Regions from separate parts of the Peribacillus phoenicis genome, predicted to be linked through region 2. Evidence: predicted binding sites of a transcription regulator. Region 2 holds the regulator's gene; each other region holds the start of a gene.
The links. The regulator CtsR, encoded in region 2, represses protease genes until heat stress. The targets are predictions, from matches to a motif close to ATGGTCAATAAAGGTCAAACA.
Positions count from the first base shown of each region.

Region 1: a site for CtsR is predicted at 1,381-1,401, ahead of clpB (ATP-dependent chaperone ClpB). Genes of this name have one in related genera too.
Region 3: a site for CtsR is predicted at 1,409-1,429, ahead of ABC374_RS11820 (ATP-dependent Clp protease ATP-binding subunit). Genes of this name have one in related genera too.
Region 4: a site for CtsR is predicted at 1,193-1,213, ahead of clpP (ATP-dependent Clp endopeptidase proteolytic subunit ClpP). Genes of this name have one in related genera too.

Region 1 is NZ_JBDFMF010000001.1:956,551-959,742, forward strand. It holds gene ABC374_RS04785 (FAD-dependent monooxygenase) at 1-1,098, shown strand, start outside; gene clpB (ATP-dependent chaperone ClpB) at 1,446-3,192, shown strand, end outside.
Region 2 is NZ_JBDFMF010000001.1:5,258,541-5,261,732, forward strand. It holds rRNA gene ABC374_RS26090 (23S ribosomal RNA) at 1-945, shown strand, start outside; rRNA gene rrf (5S ribosomal RNA) at 1,010-1,125, shown strand; gene ABC374_RS26100 (CtsR family transcriptional regulator) at 1,472-1,933, shown strand; gene mcsA (protein-arginine kinase activator protein McsA) at 1,955-2,506, shown strand; gene mcsB (protein-arginine kinase McsB) at 2,503-3,192, shown strand, end outside.
Region 3 is NZ_JBDFMF010000001.1:2,410,611-2,413,802, reverse strand. It holds gene ABC374_RS11825 (C40 family peptidase) at 256-699, shown strand; gene ABC374_RS11820 (ATP-dependent Clp protease ATP-binding subunit) at 1,464-3,192, shown strand, end outside.
Region 4 is NZ_JBDFMF010000001.1:4,800,144-4,803,335, forward strand. It holds gene rpoN (RNA polymerase factor sigma-54) at 1-597, opposite strand, end outside; tRNA gene ABC374_RS23845 (tRNA-Arg) at 915-986, opposite strand; gene clpP (ATP-dependent Clp endopeptidase proteolytic subunit ClpP) at 1,276-1,884, shown strand; gene ABC374_RS23855 (HPr family phosphocarrier protein) at 1,981-2,238, opposite strand; gene whiA (DNA-binding protein WhiA) at 2,259-3,192, opposite strand, start outside.

The sequences.
Region 1 (3,192 bases), 4.3 Mb from region 2:
GAACAAGCTCCCGAGTTTGGCGAAATCGGTGCAGGGATTCAGCTTGCGGCAAATGCCACCAACGTCTTGCAGCGTTTAGGCGTCATGGATAAAATCAATGAAATTGCAGTATTTCCAAAAAGATTGGTGCTGATGGATGCCTTTTCCGGAAAAGAGCTTTCCGCTTTGGATTTAGGTGATGTTTACAAAGAAAGATATGGAGCTCCATATGTTGTTTTGCATCGTTCCGATTTGCATAAAGTACTGGCTGAAGCATGTGAAAAGAACCCGTATATCGAACTGGTTACGAATCAAACCATTATTGAGACAGTAGAAAATGAAGGTGAAGTGACGGTTACTTCTGCCAACGGGTCCCAACATTCAGGAACTGCTGTCATTGGAGCCGATGGATTATGGTCCAAGGCACGGAAACTTTTTGTGGAAGATCAGCCGGTCTGCTCTCAATATGTTGCATACAGGGGAGCGATCCCGATGGAAGAGGTTACGAGCCATGGAGATTTAGATGATGTTTATATGTGGGTTGGGCCAGACCTTCATCTTGTTCAATATCCGGTTAGAAGGGGAGAACTATACAACCAAGTAGTTGTCTTCAAAAGTTCTCAATATACGGAAGAAAACGAAAAAACAGATCAATGGGGAACCCCGGAAGAAATGGACCGTGTGTTTGCCGGAACTTGTGAGCTTGTTCAGAATGCGATTTCATTCATCCAAAGGCAACGCCGCTGGCCAATGTATGACCGACTACCAATCGATAATTGGACAAAAGGAAGAATTACGCTTATGGGAGATGCGGCACATCCGATGCTTCAATACTTGGCACAAGGAGCTTGCCAGGCTTTAGAAGATGCAGCTTATTTGTCGGATATGCTTCATAAGCATGGGAATGACATTGAACAGGCATTTTTGGAATATCAAGAGGAACGCATACCGCGCACGGCTAATGTTCAATCGAGCGCAAGAATGTGGGGGGAAATCATCCACAATACGACCGATGCAGGCATTCTGCTACGAGATACGATCCTTGCAGGTCGGACGGATAAGGATTTCCAATTCGTCGATGAATTTCATGGTTATAATAAAACGGCCGTGAAAGCATAATTCGTTTTGTTTCATCTATGCATCTAAAAGTTAAAACAAAGTTGATTGGAGCGGGTGTACGAGACTCCTGCTTAGAAAAGCGAGACCCCGCAGGCGTAAAGACGCCGAGGGCGGACCTCCCGCGGAAAGCGAGTGCCTGGAGAGGAAATCAACCAAATTGTACAAACGGCAAAAGCCTTTCTTCTATATGAAGAAAGGCTTTTGCCGTTTATCGTCCATACTTCCTGCATTTTATATAACTTTCCTTTACATGGGGAAAATTAGAAGTATAATGAAAATATAAAGGTCAAATTTGGTCAAACCGAGTGGGAATTCGTTCATGATAGAGATGAATGGGAGGTTTTAAGATGGATATTAATAAAATGACGGAGAGAACCCAACAGGCGTTCATCGGCGGCCAGGAACTAGCCAAAGATAGAGGGAATCCCGAGCTGACGGAGCTTCATTTATTAAAGGCCTTAATGGAACAGGATGAAAGTTTATTAATCAGGATTTTATCTGAATCTGGTAAACCGATGAATCTATTTGATATAGAGCTAAATAAGGAACTGGATCGATTACCGGAAGTGAGCGGGAGTGTTTCCCAGGTTTACATGTCATCCTCCCTGCAGCAAATGTTGACGGCTGCCGAAAAGGAAATGCAGATGTGGGAGGATGAATACTTATCTGTCGAACATATACTGCTTGCGTCGCTGCAAGTCAATAAAACGAATGTGAACAGGCTTTTTTCATCATATGGAATTGATTATGATAAAGCAAAACAGGTTATAAACGATATAAGGGGGAATCAGCGAGTGACTAGTCAAAATCCTGAAAGCACTTATGAAGTACTGAAAAAATACGGCAGAGATCTTGTTGCTGAGGTTAAATCGGGGAAGGTAGATCCCGTAATCGGCCGTGATACGGAAATCCGTAACGTAATACGGATCCTTTCACGTAAAACGAAAAATAATCCTGTATTGATAGGAGAACCCGGAGTAGGTAAAACAGCCATCGTCGAGGGGCTGGCACAAAGGATCGTCAGGAAGGATGTGCCTGAGGGATTAAAGGACAAGACCGTTTTTTCACTGGATATGAGTGCGCTTGTCGCTGGCGCCAAATTCCGCGGTGAATTTGAGGAACGCCTAAAAGCGGTCTTGAATGAGATCAAGAAGAGTGACGGTAAAATTCTATTATTCATTGATGAATTGCACACAATTGTCGGTGCAGGAAGAACGGATGGCGCACTTGATGCCGGAAATATGTTAAAGCCGATGCTTGCGCGCGGTGAGCTGCATTGTATCGGTGCAACGACCCTTGATGAATATCGGCAATATATTGAAAAGGATCCGGCTCTTGAACGCCGTTTCCAACAGGTTCTGGTTCCCGAACCGGATGTTGAAGATACTATTTCAATTTTGCGGGGATTAAAGGAAAGGTTTGAAATTCACCATGGCGTCAGGATACACGATCGGGCGATCGTTGCGGCCTCTGTCCTTTCGAACCGATATATAACGGAGCGGTTTTTACCGGATAAAGCGATAGATCTTGTGGATGAAGCATGTGCGATGATCCGAATGGAAATCGACTCAATGCCATCCGAGTTGGATGAAATCACGAGAAAAGTCATGCAACTTGAAATTGAAGAGGCGGCCTTGAAGAATGAGGAGGACCTTCAAAGCAGAGCAAGGCTGGAAGTGCTTCAAAAAGAACTATCAGAACTTCAGGATCAAGCTAATAGCATGAAATCGAAGTGGCAAATGGAGAAATCAGCGCTTCAAAAGGTGCAGGATCAACGTGAAGAGCTTGAGAAACTGCGACATGAACTGGAACAGGCAGAGAATGACTATGACCTTAACCGGGCAGCTGAACTTCGGCATGGAAGGATTCCGCAGCTTCAAAAAGAATTGGACGCAATGGAAGACGAATTGGAAAAGGAAAAACAGGAATCTCGATTGCTTCGCCAGGAAGTGACGGAGGAGGAAATTGCCTCGATTGTTGCAAGGTGGACGGGGATTCCGATTAGCAAGCTGGTGGAAAGTGAAAGGGAGAAGCTGCTTCGCCTATCTGATATCCTGCATGAACGCGTAATAGGTCAAGGAGAAGCGGTGGAAC
Region 2 (3,192 bases):
TTCCGACCCGCACGAAAGGTGTAACGATCTGGGCACTGTCTCAACGAGAGACTCGGTGAAATTATAGTACCTGTGAAGATGCAGGTTACCCGCGACAGGACGGAAAGACCCCGTGGAGCTTTACTGCAGCCTGATATTGAATTTTGGTACAGCTTGTACAGGATAGGTAGGAGCCTGAGAAGCCGGAGCGCCAGCTTCGGTGGAGGCGTTGGTGGGATACTACCCTGGCTGTATTGAAATTCTAACCCGCGCCCCTTATCGGGGTGGGAGACAGTGTCAGGTGGGCAGTTTGACTGGGGCGGTCGCCTCCTAAAGAGTAACGGAGGCGCCCAAAGGTTCCCTCAGAATGGTTGGAAATCATTCGTAGAGTGTAAAGGCACAAGGGAGCTTGACTGCGAGACCTACAAGTCGAGCAGGGACGAAAGTCGGGCTTAGTGATCCGGTGGTTCCGCATGGAAGGGCCATCGCTCAACGGATAAAAGCTACCCCGGGGATAACAGGCTTATCTCCCCCAAGAGTCCACATCGACGGGGAGGTTTGGCACCTCGATGTCGGCTCATCGCATCCTGGGGCTGTAGTCGGTCCCAAGGGTTGGGCTGTTCGCCCATTAAAGCGGTACGCGAGCTGGGTTCAGAACGTCGTGAGACAGTTCGGTCCCTATCCGTCGCGGGCGCAGGAAATTTGAGAGGAGCTGTCCTTAGTACGAGAGGACCGGGATGGACGCACCGCTGGTGTACCAGTTGTCTTGCCAAAGGCATAGCTGGGTAGCTACGTGCGGACGGGATAAGTGCTGAAAGCATCTAAGCATGAAGCCCCCCTCAAGATGAGATTTCCCATGGCGCAAGCTAGTAAGATCCCTGAAAGATGATCAGGTTGATAGGTCAGAGGTGGAAGCATGGTGACATGTGGAGCTGACTGATACTAATAGATCGAGGACTTAACCAACGCTTTTTAAAAAATGAAATACCTTCTTATTATCTAGTTTTGAAGGAACAACGTTCCTCATATGTTTGGTGGCGATAGCGAAGAGGTCACACCCGTTCCCATTCCGAACACGGCAGTTAAGCTCTTCAGCGCCGATGGTAGTTGGGGGTTTCCCCCTGTGAGAGTAGGACGCCGCCAAGCCATTTATTAAGATCAGCCATCCGGCTGGTCTTTTTTGATGTTCGTAATTAAAAAAGTTTTTTATTTCAGTGACAGCATGGGCTGGCCTTATTTTTGGTGAGCTGGGAATTGGGCAGAATTTAAGTTGTGAAACCTTAAGGAGAAGGAAAAAATAGCAGGTTTTGCATTTATCTTTTTAGGGTATTAATGTAAGATATTTCAACTTTAATGTTCAATGGGGTATGTAACTACATATAATTTGGAGAAAATGGATATTACAGAAAGAAAGTGCGTTTAAGTTGCAAAATGCATTTTTCCTTGTATAATAATAGTCAAATATAGTCAAAGTCAGAATGGAGGAGGCTGAGTGAGAAACATATCTGATGTTATCGAAACTTATTTGAAGCAAGTACTTGAAATAAGTCAAAAAGATATCTTGGAGATTAAAAGAAGTGAAATAGCAGATAAATTTCAGTGTGTTCCTTCTCAAATTAATTACGTAATCAATACCAGGTTTACCATCGAGAGAGGTTATGTTGTAGAGAGTAAGCGTGGGGGCGGCGGTTATATACGCATCATGAAGGTGGAATCACAGGATTCCGTGCAACTTATCAACCAATTATTATCGCTTATTGGTTCCAGGGTAACTCAATCGATGGCTGAAGGAGTAATTTCACGGCTGATGAATGAAGACGTCATTAATGAAAGAGAAGCAAAGATAATGATGAGCGTCATAGATAGATCGGTGATTTATATCGACCTACCTGACCGAGATGAACTTAGGGCAAGAATTTTAACTGCGATGCTTACGACTTTAAAATATAAATGAAACTGGCAGAGGTGATGAACGTTGATTTGCCAAGAATGTCATCAAAGGCCTGCTACCCTGCACTTCACCAAAATCATCAATGGAAAAAAGACTGAAGTCATGATTTGTGAGAAATGTGCTCAGGAAAAAGGCGAAATATTCATGGATGCAGGCGGACCTGGTTTTTCAATAAATAATTTATTAGCAGGATTGTTGAATATGGAGTCGAATATTCAACAGACGAAGGCAAATGCATTTCCTAAAACGGAAGAGAGGCGTTGTCCGCATTGTCATCGATCTTATAAAGAATTTGTCCATATTGGCAAGTTTGGCTGTGCCGAATGTTATAAAACGTTCAATGAACAGTTAAATCCCATTTTAAAGAGAGTTCATAGCGGCAATACAGCACATATAGGGAAAATTCCAAAAAGGATCGGTGGCACCATCTATCTTCGAAAGCAAATTTCAGATTTGAAAGAAGTTTTAAAGGCCCACATTGATCAAGAGGAATTCGAGAAAGCGGCAGAGGTAAGAGATAAGGTACGTTCCCTTGAAAAAAGGTATGAAGCCCAAGAGGGAGGCGAGGAATTATGAGCTTGGAAAAGTTTGTAGAAAACGCTTTGAGTTCCTGGATGAGTGCCGAAGGGCCGGAAATCGATATTGTATTGAGTTCGCGGATTCGGCTGGCCAGGAATTTCAAAGACTTTACCTTCCCAACCTCCTTTTCTAACGAAGAAGCTAAAAAAATAATTGAATTGGTCAAAAAAAGAAGTGAAGAGGAAGTGACTCCAGAGATTGGGAAACTGGAACTTTTAGAGATTGACCAATTGCAGCCACTGGAAAAGCGCGTTCTCGTTGAAAAACATTTAATCAGTCCTCATTTAGTCGAAGATTCAGCGAAAAGCGCATGTCTCCTTTCGGAAAATGAAGAAATAAGCATCATGATAAATGAAGAGGATCATCTCCGTATTCAATGTTTAATGTCGGGATTGCAGCTGAAGGAAACCTTAAAGATTGCAAATGTTCTTGACGATTGGATTGAAGAATCCATAGACTATGCATATGATGAAGAAAGAGGATACCTAACTAGTTGTCCGACTAATGTGGGAACAGGATTAAGGGCTTCAGTCATGATGCATCTTCCCGGCCTGGTCCTTACACAGCAGATGAATAATATCATACCGGCTATCAACCAATTGGGGTTGGTGGTTCGAGGGATTTATGGAGAGGGCAGTCAAGCTTTAGGGAATATTTTTCAAATCTCAAATCAAATTACTCTT
Region 3 (3,192 bases), 2.8 Mb from region 2:
ACATGAAGGATATTAAAATTCTCGAATCTTCTTTTATCGATAAACTGGACAGTGGTTATCTAACTACTGTTTTTTCTATGAGAAAAAGTAAGTTTTAAGCTAAATGGACACATCATTCGACTTATTTTTATGTTTTATATGGTCATTCTTCCTAAATCTACTAAATGTAACATATTTGTAAAGATCCTGTGATGCGAGTGATATACCTTTTCTAGTATATTAGGTTTAGCAAATCACATCAGGGGGTAAAATAATTTGTTTAAGAAAATTGTCGTCGGATTGTCATTGGCTATTACGCTTGTAACCGCATCCTTTGCTGGGGACCAAGTGGAAGCTGCTTCATATCATACAAAAGCTATTAAAGTGGCTAAAAGTGAATTAGGTACAAAATATAAAATGGGTGGCATTTCTTCTTCAGGTTTTGATTGTTCCGGTTTAGTGAAGTATTCATATCAAAAAGCTGGTAAGAATTTACCAAGAACTGCTGCTGACATATATAAAAAAGGTAAGAAAGTTAAAAGCCTGCAAAAAGGTGACTTAATGTTTTTTGCACCAAATAAAGCGAATAAACCTACACATGTGGCTATATACATAGGAAACAATGAATTCATACACTCTTCATCATCTAAAGGAGTGTCATACGCTAAAACCAATAATACCTATTGGAAGCCAAAGTATATTGGTGCGAAACGTATATAATAGAAGAAAATCATTCTTAATATAAAAAAGCTAAGAGACTTAATGAAGTCTCTTTCAATTTGTAGCCAAAAAGGTTTCGGAAGGTTTCATTCCGAAACCTTTTTGATTTTTTATTGGAATTGAAGCAGCTATAGCGGAAAGGAAAGCATGGCATGGGTTGGACAACGAGGGGACTTTTTAGAAAGTTCGATATCACCTCAAGTATTAATACTACTTAAAAACAAAAAAGACTGTAGGCAAAAGTGTTCTATCTTAAAGTTAAAACAAAGTTGATTGGAACGGGTGTGCGAGACTCCTGCGGGAAAAGCGCGTCAAGGGGAGACCCCACAGGCGCGAAGACGCCGAGGAGGCTCCCCGACCGCCCGCGGAAAGCGAGTACCTGGAGTGGAAATCCAACGTTTAAAAATTGTACAAACCTTAAAGAGACTTAATAAAGTCTTTTTTTGTTTTAAAAAATTAGAGTGGATGAGGTGCATATGGACAATAGAATTGGCGTTTTGTTAATAGTTAAGGTTATGGTGAGTCCTGAAGTGGGTAATCAATACTAACTGAATATACTAAGAGGCATACATAGAATCTTTTTATTTGACTGGAAATGGATAGTTTAATATGCTTAGCAAACCAATTCAAGGTAATTTCTTTTTTTATCAAAAAAATTCCCAGACAAAATTATTGAAAGTCAAAGAAGGTCAATGTATAATAAAGTCAGAAAGTCAAAGAAGGTCAAAGATTTTTAAATTCATTTTTTAAAGGAGGAGTACTACATGCTTTGTGAAAAATGCCATGTAAACCAAGCTAATATTCAAGTTCACCTAAATATGAATGGTCAGGAGCATGATGTGAAACTGTGCTCCACTTGTTATAAAGAAGAGCGAAACAAACTTGGAGCAGCTATGGGCGGAATGGATATAGGGAAATTCCAATTTAACGGATCTCCAAATTCATTCAATCCATTTAATTATAATGGTGTACCAAAACCGGATTCAGCTGAACATGGCGAGGATGGAGGATTGCTTGAGGAGTATGGCCGCAATTTGACCGATGCTGCTAAAGCAGGACTTATTGATCCGGTTATCGGACGAAATGAAGAAATTAAACGCGTCATTGAAGTTCTAAATAGGCGCAATAAAAATAATCCAGTTTTAATCGGTGAACCTGGTGTCGGTAAAACAGCCATTGCTGAAGGTCTTGCTTTAGCGATTGTTGAAGGTTCAGTGCCAGTTAAATTACGTAATAAGCTTGTATATATGCTTGATGTAGCGTCCCTTGTGTCGAATACTGGAATTAGAGGGCAATTCGAAGAACGAATGAAGCAATTGATCAGCGAATTACAGGAAAGAAAAAATGTCATACTATTCATCGATGAAATTCATCAGCTAGTGGGAGCGGGTTCGGCCGAAGGATCAATGGATGCAGGAAATATCTTGAAGCCTGCACTTGCACGCGGCGAACTCCAGCTTGTCGGAGCAACCACTTTATCAGAATATAGGAAAATTGAAAAAGATGGTGCCCTTGAAAGGCGCTTCCAGCCTGTACACGTTAATGAGCCGACAACGGCTGAGGCACTTGTCATCTTACGTGGATTAAAGGATAGTTACGAATCTTATCATGGTGTGACATATAGTGAGGAAGCCCTTAAAGCGGCTGTTGAACTTTCGAACCGCTACATTCAAGACCGTTTCCTGCCTGATAAGGCAATAGACTTAATGGATGAAGCAGGTTCCAAATTGAACTTGACCATCGAAGACGGCCAAGTAGAAAACATGAAAGAGCGTCTGGCTCAAATCTATAAAGAAAAAGAAATGGCCTTAAAAGAAGAAGCATATGAAAAAGCTGCCGTTCTTCGTGATGAAGAAGAAAAACTGGAAAAGTCATTGCAGGCTGGGGAAGCTGCAATTAAGCCAACCGTTACCGTTGAAGACATTCAAAATATCATCGAACAAAAGACTGGTATACCTGTAGGTAAGCTCCAAGAAGATGAGCAAGAAAGAATGGTTCACCTCCAAGCGGAGCTGATGAAAAAAGTAATCGGGCAGGAAGAAGCTGTCAAAAAGGTGTCCAAGGCCGTTCGAAGAAGTCGTGCCGGGTTAAAATCAAAAAACCGTCCTACCGGTTCTTTCCTTTTCGTTGGTCCGACAGGAGTCGGTAAAACCGAATTGGCAAAAAGTCTTGCTGAGGAATTATTCGGGGACAAGGAAGCGATGATTCGTCTTGACATGAGTGAATTCATGGAGAAACACAGTGTTTCTAAATTAATCGGTTCTCCTCCTGGATATGTAGGACATGAGGAAGCTGGACAATTGACGGAAAAAGTTCGCCGAAAGCCTTACAGTATCATCTTATTGGATGAAATCGAAAAGGCACATCCGGATGTAATGCATATGTTCCTGCAAATCATGGAAGATGGCCGCTTAACCGACAGTCAAGGCCGGACCGTTACTTTTAAAGATACCGTGATCATCATGACGAGTAATGCTGGAGTCGGTGAGAAAC
Region 4 (3,192 bases), 460 kb from region 2:
TTTCCAGCGCTTTTCCGCAAAATCGAGGAAATGGTTTTCTATGATCGATTCTGCAAGCAGATTCATACCTTCTGCTTGCACTTGAAGCAACAGGCACTCTTGAAGATTTCTAGCTCCAATTCCATGCGGCTCGAGTTCCTGTAAAATTGAGAGGCTTTCTTCCAAAACGATCGGAGATATACCTGGGATACATATATCATCCAGCTCAGTCCTCAAGTAACCGTTTTCATCAAGGTTATGAATTAATAGCAGCAATGCCTTCTGCTGCTCACCGGTAAGCTGCTGGTGATTCACCTGGGACATGATATGCTGTTCAAGCGATATAGTATCTTCACTGATCTGTTCAATCCAATAGTTGGCATCATACGTATTCTTAAGAGTCCGTTTCCCCTTTTTCCGGTCAAAAGTTGGCTGAAATAAAGCCGATGTTGGCTGATCTATGGACAGTAATGGATTCTCCACCATTTTATTTTCTAAAAAAGCCGATAGCTCCTGCGAGGAGTATTGCAGCAATGTAATAGCTTGCATAAGCTCCTGGGTCATTGCCATCTTTAATGTTTGCTGTTGAAAAAGTCCCGCTTTCATATTCATACTCATCGATTCACCCCTCCCCCACTCCATTTTACATTATCAGGAGAAAATTCTACACAAAAACCCATGAAAACGCTTACGTTTTTTTCTGAATAGTTTATTTGTTTTTAAATACTATATGTTAGAAATGCAAATTTAACAACTACTTTTATTGAAAAATCACCATTTTTTAATAGTGTGGGCGAATATTTTCAAGACAGGCCTGACATTCCAGAATTCGATGAAATATTACAGAAAACGAGTAAATTCACCAAAAATCTTAGGAACACTCTTAAAATTGACCAATAAAAAATCCCCCGCTTTATTAAGCAGAAGATTGGTAATGCCCTCGGCAGGAATCGAACCTGCATTTCAAGCTTCGGAGGCTTGCGTTCTATCCGTTGCACTACGAGGGCGTATTAGAAAATATTTTTTCAACAGACTTCATTATATGATAGAATCCCCTCCTTTGCAAGGGTTATCAGGTTTAAAACTTCTTCTTTTGGGTATTATGGGTAATGTGGAAATTCATCCCTGTGCGGCATAATATATAAAGTAATCTATCAGGAAGGAGCCATAGCCAGAAAATTGTCGAACAAATTATCCATTATAGGGTTTGTTTTGTTTGACCTAAATTGACCAAAAAGTGTATCATACATACATAAAGAATTTAAATGATTCTCTTAATCGAAGGAGGAAATGAACATGAATTTAATTCCTACAGTTATCGAACAAACAAGTCGTGGGGAGCGTGCCTACGATATTTATTCCCGTTTATTAAAAGACCGGATCATTATGCTAGGAAGTGCAATTGACGATAATGTTTCCAACTCCATTGTTGCTCAATTACTATTTTTAGAAGCGGAAAATCCTGAAAAAGATATCACTCTATACATCAACAGCCCTGGTGGAAGCATCACTTCCGGTATGGCCATTTACGATACTATGCAATATATCAAACCTAATGTATCCACAGTATGCATCGGTATGGCCGCTTCCATGGGTGCTTTCCTATTGGCCGCTGGCGAAAAAGGCAAACGTTATGCGTTGCCAAACAGTGAAGTCATGATTCACCAACCACTTGGAGGAGCTCAAGGTCAAGCTACAGAAATTGAAATTGCTGCCCGCCGTATCCTTCACTTGAAAGATAAACTGAACCAAATCTTGGCAGAACGTACTGGTCAACCTATTGAAGTCCTTCAAAGAGATACGGAACGTGATAACTTCATGACTTCCGAAAGAGCCCTTGAATATGGCTTGATCGACAAAGTCATCACGCGCAGCATCCTTGATGATAAAAAAGACTCTAAATAATCTTGCAACAACCGGCTCCGGAGAACGCCTTTAGCGACTTCCGGAGCTTTTTTACATAATGAAAAAAAAGGATGCTCTTTTAAGCATCCTTTTCTTTTAACCCTCTTGCTGAACGAACTCTTCCAATGCCTCTAACGCTTCTTTTTCATCGCGTCCTTCGACGATTAACTTCACGGTCACGCCAGAACTGATGGCAAGGCTCATTAATCCCATTATACTTTTTGCGTTCACTTTCTTTCCTTCTTTTTCAAGAAAAACATCTGAATGAAAGCGGTTAGCTTCTTGTACAAAAAGAGCCGCCGGCCGCGCCTGTAAACCCGTTTTCAATTTTACCTCAACTTGCTTTTCCACCATCTTGATCTCCCCTGTTAGCTTTATTTTTTCGCAGCAATAGCCTCTCCCCCACGGAGCCTGTCAGCTATTTCATCAATCTTTCGCAATCGGTGATTAATCCCGGATTTACTGATGGTCCCCCCAGAAACCATTTCCCCTAGTTCCTTTAAGGTTATATCCTGAAACGCTATCCTAAGCTCCGCAATTTCCCGAAGCTTATCCGGTAAAATGCCTAACCCCACCGTATCCTCGATATAATGGATATTTTCAACCTGGCGTAATGAGGCCCCGATCGTTTTGTTCAAATTGGCTGTTTCACAATTCACAAGCCGATTCACTGAATTACGCATATCACGGACAATCCGTACATCTTCGAACCTTAATAAAGCTGAATGGGCGCCAACTATACTTAAAAACTCGGCAATCTTTTCGGCTTCTTTCAAATAAATGATGTACCCTTTCTTGCGTTCAAGCGTCTTGGCCTTCAAGCCAAACTTATTCATTAGCTCACAAAGGGCATCATTGTGCTCTTTATAAAGTGAGAAAATTTCAAGGTGATAGGAAGACGTTTCTGGATTATTCACCGAACCCCCCGCAAGAAATGCACCTCTTAGGTAAGAACGCTTACAGCATTTCTTCCCAACAATAGTATCGGATATAGCATGGAGAATTTCAAAGCCATCGCCTAAAATTTCCAAATCGGTTAAAACCCGCTGCCCTCCGGATGACATCCTGACAATATATACATTATTCTTTTTAAGCTTCATCTTTTTACGGACCAACAGCTCGACCTGGACCTCATAACTTTTTTTCAGCAGCGTATAGATCCTTCTGGCAATCGCAGCATTCTCAGTTTGAATATCCACAACAAGCTTCCGATTAGAAAATGAAAGGGATCCGTTCATCCGGATAAGCGCACACAATTCCGCTTTACCGCAGCAATCCTTTCCCTCTAATGTAGTAAGCTCTTTTTTC